Symmachiella dynata: one gene and its partner. The protein of the gene in region 2 interacts with the protein of the main gene of each other region in a pairwise test. Links are inferred from orthologs where the notes say so. Each region holds a gene or a part of one and is shown on either strand. Other genes may lie near its edges.

Region 1 (3,446 bases), 890 kb from region 2 along the record:
TTCCGCCGGAGGGCAAAAAGGGCTGAAGAATATTTGCGATCACTTACGCTCCGATGAGGTCCCGCGACTTCGTATCGGAGTCGGGGCTCCGCCGGGGACTCAAAGTGGCGCGGATTTTGTTCTCAGTAAATTCGCCAAAGCAGAACGTGCCGAAATGGATTTGGCCGTCGCTCGCGCGGCTGACGCCGTCGAGTGCTGGGCCAAGCAAGGAATTGCAGCGGCCATGAACGCGTTCAATGCGGCGGAGAAGTAAGACGGGCAGATCAGTAAAACAGGCGGACAAAATAGTTCGGAAATAACATAACAGCGATTCAGTGCGATCTGGCGGCGCGACTGGGACAGTTTAAAAACTATATCCCGTGTAAGTCGCACGTTCAGCAAAACCTTTTGCCAGAGAAATTAGGACAGGGAGACGCGGCCGTGGCGGTCAATACCTACGAGGTGATGTTCCTCATCGACAGCAATAAGTACGCCGGCGATCCGGACGGCTCACTGGGCGAGATCAATAAGATCCTCGAACGGGTCGGCGCGGAAACCTTAGCGGCACGGCCGTGGCAGGACGGCAAATTGGCTTATCCCGTCGAAGGCCGACGCAAAGGACTTCACTATTTGACCTACCTGAAAATGGAAGGCAAAAACCTGGATGAGTTGACCCGTCTGTGCAAGCTGAACGACATCGTTCTGCGGCACCTGACCATCAAACTCGACGCAGCCTTGGTCGAACCGATGGTGGCAGTCGCCAACGGTGAGTCCCCCACCGCACCAGCGGAAAAGGCGGCAACAGAAGAAAAAGCGGCAACCGAGGAAAAAGCGGCAACCGAGGAATCGGCCTCTGAGGAATCCACAGGCGAAGCGTCCGAGGAAGTCACAACTGCTTGATCTTGCGATTGCTGAGGTCTAGGACGCATCGACCTCGCATGAACAATAGATATGGGGAAACCGTCTCATGGCGAGTTATAACCGAGTCATCCTGATCGGAAATTTGACCCGTGACCCAGAAGTCCGCTATATCCCCTCGGGGACAGCGGTCTCTGAGCTTGGGTTAGCGGTCAACCGTACCTGGTTCGACAAGCAATCCAACTCGCGTAAAGAAGAAACCACGTTTGTCGACGTCACCCTGTGGGGACGCGAGGCGGAAGTGGCCGGTGAATACCTCTCCAAAGGCCGTCCTGTCCTCATCGAGGGGCGATTGCAACTCGACACCTGGGAAGACAAACAATCCGGACAACGCCGCAGCAAGTTGCGCGTTGTTTGTGAACGGATGCAAATGCTTGGTTCCCGCGGCGATGGTGGTGGCGGCGGTGGTGGTCGCAGCGGCGGCGGCGGAGGAGGCTACAGCGGAAGCAGCAGCCAATCCGGTTACGGCGGCGGCGATCCCGGACCACAGGCTCCACCACAAGACGACTTCGGTCCCTCAGGTGGTGGTGGCAACGTTCCGGATGATGAGGTACCTTTCTAGGACCAAATTGATCCCAGCCAGACAAATCGTCACTCAGTGACACGGCCCGCGGCGATTGAGACGCATGGCCGTTTCGACAAAACAGACAATCCACAAATTTTTGAAGATTACCATACGGGAAATTGACACTATGTCCAAAAAACGTCTCCATGCCATGCGTTCGGGCGTGCCCAAAGGGAATGCCGAATTGCTGTTGGCCGAGGATGTACCTGCACTCGGAAAGCAGGGGGAAATCGTACGCGTCAAGTCAGGTTACGCTCGCAACTATCTGGTTCCGCAGGGACTGGCCACGATCGCCACCGACGAAAATAAACGGATGGTCGAACGTCACCGCGTCCGGTTAGCCGAACTGCAAAAAGATCGTATTAAGTCGATCCGCAACTTGGCCGAACAACTCAGTGAATATAGCGTGACGCTCGAAGCCAACGCCAATCCCGAAGGGCATCTGTATGGATCGATCACCGCTCCGGAAATCAGCAAAGCCCTCAAAGCGGCCAAATACGACATCTCACCCGACCAGGTCCGCCTCGAAGGTCCGCTGAAAGAAATCGGCATGTACACGGTGAAAATCCACCTGCACACCGATGTCGAAACCGAAGTCAAAGTCTGGGTCGTCCCGACCTCGTCGACTTAAGACGTCGCGGCTGCTGAACGTCACAGACACAACGAAAATCCCCCGCTGGCCGATATTGCCACGGGGGATTTTTTATTGCGCTGCAAATGGCGAACCATTTGGGTTTCGGTTTGGCCAACGGCCAAACATCATCGTAGCCTGGGGCACTCGCCGCCCCAGGGATTCGATTGGCAAACGGCACCATTGGCCGAAGACCATAATCACGGGCAGGGTGAGATTGGCCGTTGGCCAATGATGTTTGCGACACCTGCGGTCCTGGGGCGGCGAGTGCCCCAGGCTATGCTGGAAAGTAGGCCAACGGCCAAAATGTGATGCCGTACCCAGCGGTCGCGAGACTCAAGGCGTCGATCAAATCATGGGGATGCCACGTCACGGCAACAAGCCCATCGTCTCCTCAAATCCGCATACCAAATTGAAATTCTGTACCGCTACGCCCGCTGCGCCTTTGATGAGATTGTCGGTGCAGCTGAAGATGATGGCGTTGTCGCCGACGCGGCGGACGGTGATGTCGCAGAAGTTGCTGCCGGTGACGTCTTTGGTGGCCGGTAGATGTTCGACGATGCGGACGAACGGTTTGCCGCTATAATACTTCCGCATCACGTCCAGCAATTCATCTTCGGTAATCGCGCTTTTGAGTTTCGTATACATCGAACACAAGATACCGCGGTCCATGGGCATCAGGTGCGGGGTGAAGACAACCTCGACCTGGCAGCCGCCGACTTCGCTGAGAATCTGGTTGATCTCTGGCGTGTGACGGTGGCGACCCACGGAGTAGGCGGCGACGCTTTCGTTGCATTCGGGATACAGCGTCGTCAATTTCGGTCCGCGACCCGCTCCGGAAATGCCACTCTTCGCATCGATAAAAATACCAGTCGGCTCGATGTGCCCCCCCGCTATCAGCGGCGCGAGTCCGAGGATCGATGTGCTCGTATAGCAACCCGGATTGGCGACCAATTCTGATCCAGGAATGCGGTCGCTCCAAATCTCGGGCAAGCCATACACCGTGTTCCCCAGTCGCGTGGGATCGGTGTGGACCTCGCCGTACCATTGTTCGTAAACGCCTGGATCATTCAGGCGATAGTCGGCGCTGAGGTCAACCACTTTACAGCCGCCGGCCAGCAATTGCGGAATGACTTCCATGCTCGCTTTGTGCGGCAGAGCACAAAAGACGACGTCGGCTTTTTGGCAGATCTCATCGGTCGTCAAATTGTCGCAAGTCAGGTCCAACCGACCGTGCAAACTGGGGTGAATGGTTTGGACGTGCGGACTTCCCTCCTGTCGTGTGGTGAGAGCGGTGATCTCCACTTCGGGGTGAGCGAGTAGGATTTTGATCAACTCCAGGGCGGCGTAACC
Region 2 (4,509 bases):
GCATTGGATGTCTATCAAGTCGATTTGTCCCGCAATGGATTTACGGATGCGGCCTACATCAAAGCCCGCGTGGAGGAGATCGGCGCACGTCCCTGCAATCATTCCTACACCAGCCCGATCACAGTCGCCGCCAGCGTGCAATGGCTCTGCACCTGCCGCGATGCCTTCTTGTTCGAAGACTGCGTTGAGGATGTCCCCATGCGGCATGAACTGACGCACGAACGAATTCAAGCGAGCCATGGCAGCATCGAAGTCTCCGACCGGCCGGGATTGGGGGTCACTTTGAATGAAGAATTCGTGGCGGCGCATTTGGTTGATGAGTCGGTGTGATGGGGGGGGCGATGTGTTGTGCGAAAACCCTCACCCCCGGCCCCTCTCCCAGGGGGAGAGGGGGGAGTGGTTTGTGGCTGTGTTTTGCGATGGGGAATGTTTTTTTACTCCCTCTCCCTCTGGGAGAGGGCCGGGGTGAGGGGCAAGCCACATTGGGCGTTCCTCCACTCATCCCCCCGACAACCACTTCTGCAGATCAACCCCCGCTGCCCGCGCAATCCCCAGAGCGACTGCTTCCAGATCCTCTAGCACCTCGTCATTCGAAACGCGTAAAAAGGTGTATCCTCGATTCTCAATGATGCGTTGGCGTTTGATATCGTAGTCACCCGTCACCGCATGGCTTTCACCATGGACCTCGACCACAAGCCTCGCCGCGTCACAGTAGAAGTCAACGATGTACGGTTCAATCGGATGTTGGCGGCGAAACTTGAGGCCCGCCAAGCGTTGGCTGCGCAGTACGGACCATAGTTTCCTTTCAGGGACCGTCATTTGTTGGCGGAGTTGCTTTGCTCTGGTGTGGGTGTCCGGGGGAGGGATTCGATCAGCCATGAGCCTTTTTTGGGGTTTGATGTTGGGTGGTGTTACTGGGTAGTGACCTTGTTGGCTTGGCGGTTGGGGTTGGTTTTGCGTTTTGGTTTGCGAAAACCCTCACCCCCGGCCCCTCTCCCAGAGGGAGAGGGGGGAGTGGTTTGTGGCTGTTTTTTGTGCAGGCGGAGTGGTGATTGCTTTTACTCCCTCTCCCTCTGGGAGAGGGCCGGGGTGAGGGGCAAGCCACATTCGACGATCCTCCACTCGCTTTTAATCTAGCTCTCTCCATTCGAGAGAGGTAGACCAAATCAGGAACAGCCCTGATTTTAACAGTCTTCGTTTTGAAGGCCATCTTTTTCACACCCGCCTGGGCTCAACGCATGTTCAACGGATCGACATCCACCACATATTCCACGTTGCTCGATTTGGGCAATTTGGTGGCGACGCTGCGCCAGAGTTTTTGAATCGTTTCCGCTTGTTCGGCTGCTAATTGGAAGTGGTGGCGGTAGAACTTGTTGAGTTTCATGATTGGGGCCGGGGCGGGGCCGAGTAGGCGGACCGGGAGGTCTGATTCCTCGGCGGCTTTCCGCAGAACAGTGGCCATACTGTTGGAGAACTCAACGACCTCGTCGTCAATCAAACCGCGGAGGATCACGCGGGCCAAATGCCAAAACGGGGGGGCCTGCATTTCGCGTCGGTGTTGGATTTCGGCGTGCACGAATCCCACGTAGTCGTGTGCGGTGGCAAATTGGATCGCCGGTTCGTCGGGAGAGGAGGTTTGCACGAGCACGCGGCCTCCTTTGCTGCTTCGCCCAGCACGACCGGCGACTTGAGCGATCAATTGAAACGTGCGCTCTGCGGCGCGGATGTCGGGTTGATGCAAAATTGTGTCGGCATCGATCACGCCGACCAAAGTGACATTCGGAAAGTCGAGTCCCTTGGCGATCATCTGCGTACCGAGCAGAATCTGTACTTCGCCCTTGCGGAACGCATCGAGAGCGGTTTCATAGCTGCCCCGTTTGCGCATCGTGTCGCTATCCATGCGCAGGCATTTGTAGCGTGGGAATTTCGCGGCAACTTCTTCCTCCAGGCGTTGTGTCCCGATGCCAAAATACCGCACAGCTGCATGTCCGCAACGGGGGCAGGTTTTGGGGGGATCGATCGCAAATTCGCAGGTGTGGCACATCGCCAAGTGGCGGTCTTTATGCCAGGTGAGCGTGATGTCGCAATTGGGACACTTAATCCCTTCGCCGCACGCCTTGCACCACAGCACTGGGGAGTGTCCACGGACATTGAGAAACAGGATGACTTGTCCGCCATCTTCGACAGCAGCGCGAATGGCGGTTTGGATCGCGCGGCCGATGCCGGAGCCGGAGACACACCGGGGGTCGTTGCGGACATCCACAGCGCTGACTGGCGGGAGCGGCAGGTCGCTGACTCGTTTTTTGAGTGTGATGAGTTGATCGATGCCCCGTCGCGCGCGGGCGTACGATTCTAGCGTCGGCGTAGCGGAACCCAGTATCAGCGGGATGCCGGCCATCTTGGCGCGTTGGCGGGCGACTTCGCGGGCATGATACCGCGGCGTGGTTTCTTGTTTGAAGGTGGTCTCGTGTTCCTCGTCGATCACGATCAAACCTAAATGTGTCGTGGGAGCAAAGACCGCGCTGCGAGCACCAACGACCACCTGCACGTTCCCGGATGAAATCAGCTTCCATTGGCGGTGACGCTCCGCATCGGTGAGGTGGCTATGCAAAACGGCCACACTGTCAAAACGACTCTCGAACCGACGAATGGTTTGCGGCGTGAGGCTGATTTCCGGCACGAGTACGATCGCTTGTCGGCCATAGCTGACGACTTCTCGGATCGCTTGGATATATACCTCAGTTTTTCCGCTACCGGTCACTCCGTGCAGCAGCAGGGTTTCGTGTTTTTGTGAGCGCAACGGCTGGAGGATCTTCTCCAGTGCAGTGAGTTGCTCGGGGTTGAGAGTGAGATCTTGTTCTCGCTCAACTGCGTCGGTCGAGGGGGGGGAGGTTGCGGCGCGACGACGCGTGACTCGTAAAATTCCCTTGTTCTTTAAGCCATTGACCGGTCCGCTGCCGCAATCCGCGCTCTGTTCAATCTCCTTAGACTGCAACGGTTCCTTGGCGGCGCGGAGGGCGGCGATCACGGCTGCTTGTTTGGTGGGGAGATTTGTTTCCCCGACCCGCGCTAAGGCTTCTTCGTCGATGCTAAAATAGGTGCGCATCCGGGTGCCGGCATAGTTTTTCACGCCGGCGGGGATGATGGTGTTGAGTGCTTGGCCCCAACTGCACAGGTACCGTTCGCCAATCCACTGGGTCAAATCCAACATATGTTGGTTGAGCAATGGTTCGCGGTCGATGACTTCCAACAGCGACTTCAGTTTGCCCGTATTTTTTGGCCGAGAAAATCCGACGCAATAACCGGTTAGCGGCCGGTTGCCGCGCCCAAACGGACAACGCACCCGCTGCCCGGCGCGGAGTTTGCCCCGCCATGCTTCGGGAACGAGGTAAGAAAACGCCTGCTCCATCGGCCGATTGAAGACAACCTCAGCACACTCAACATCCTCCTCAGCCGCCAATTCCCATGGCAGCGGATCGTCATCGAAGAGTTGTTGTTGCGCCGGTGGGGTCATTGTGAGTGGTGATTGAGAAGGTTTATCGTCACGGCGAGTAGTAGACAGTAGACAGTAGACAGTAGACAGTAGACAGTAGACAGTAGACAGTAGACAGTAGACAGTAGACAGTAGACAGTAGGCAGTAGACAGTAGGCAGTAGGCAGTAGGCAGTAGGCAGTAGGCAGTAGGCAGTAGGGGCGACGATTACCTCTTTTTCCTAAAGCCTAAGGTCTACAGCCTACGGTCTCTTCCCCTCTGCGTGGTCATTTGGCATTTAATTCCCGGCCCGCCATGCATCGTTGCTGTTTTACGGTTTAGCGCGGCGCGGTGGTCCGCTAAGATTCTAACATCTGAAACGCAAAGCGGAAGAAGTAAGGAAACCTTGACGATGCGGCTGGGGATATTTGGTGGGACGTTTGATCCGGTACACTACGGGCATCTGCTCTTGGCTGAGCAATGTCGTGAACAATGCCAATTGGACGAAGTTCGATTTATGCCGGCGGGGATTCCGCCACACAAAACGGATGTGAAAATCTCATCCGGCAAAGACCGGGTGGAGATGTTGCGATTGGCGATCGCTGGGCAGGAATCGTTCACGATCGACGAACGCGAATTGGCACGCAGCGGGCCGAGCTATACCTACGAGACGCTGGAAGAACTTCGCGAAGAGGATTCGCAACGTGAATTATTCCTGATCATCGGGGCCGATTCGTTGCGCGATTTTCCGATTTGGCGTCATCCGCAGCGGATTCTGGCAGCAGCTCAGTTGGCTGTCGTGAATCGCGGTGGCGAACCGATGCCGCAACTCGATGAGTTGATATCGCTCATGGGCCCGGAGGTTGCGACGCGGACGCATCTGGTGACGATTCCCGGCCTGGAGTTAGCCTCCTCCGACATTCGTAAACGTGCCGCATCGGGAGAGAGCATCCGTTACATGACCCCCCGCGCGGTTGAGTGCTATATCGAAGCACAACAGCTTTACCGCTGATAAATCGGCAATAACTGGTAAGCCG

The links. The genes of interacting proteins can lie anywhere in the genome.
Region 1: the proteins of priA (region 2) and ssb interact in binary tests that used the Escherichia coli proteins (3 or more experiments, as listed by UniProt). The link is inferred for Symmachiella dynata from one-to-one orthologs.

The regions. Positions count from the first base shown.
Region 1 is NZ_CP036276.1:6,444,111-6,447,556, reverse strand. Bases 1-2,702 are described here. They hold ssb (single-stranded DNA-binding protein), read left to right. Parts: upstream 1-946; coding sequence 947-1,459; downstream 1,460-2,702. Other genes in these bases: argC (N-acetyl-gamma-glutamyl-phosphate reductase), read right to left, coding at 2,463-2,702; rplI (50S ribosomal protein L9), read left to right, coding at 1,590-2,093; rpsF (30S ribosomal protein S6), read left to right, coding at 421-879; pth (aminoacyl-tRNA hydrolase), read left to right, coding at 1-253. Outside these bases: more of argC, read right to left, coding at 2,703-3,446. UniProt on the Escherichia coli protein: Plays an important role in DNA replication, recombination and repair. Binds to ssDNA and to an array of partner proteins to recruit them to their sites of action during DNA metabolism. Acts as a sliding platform that migrates on DNA via reptation.
Region 2 is NZ_CP036276.1:5,557,267-5,561,775, reverse strand. The notes cover bases 874-3,892. They hold priA (replication restart helicase PriA), read right to left. Parts: upstream 3,515-3,892; coding sequence 1,232-3,514; downstream 874-1,231. Other genes in these bases: nadD (nicotinate-nucleotide adenylyltransferase), read left to right, coding at 3,885-3,892; Mal52_RS20990 (endonuclease domain-containing protein), read right to left, coding at 874-879. Also shown: Mal52_RS20995 (mandelate racemase/muconate lactonizing enzyme family protein), read left to right, coding at 1-330; more of Mal52_RS20990, read right to left, coding at 499-873; more of nadD, read left to right, coding at 3,893-4,484; Mal52_RS20975 (prenyltransferase/squalene oxidase repeat-containing protein), read right to left, coding at 4,475-4,509.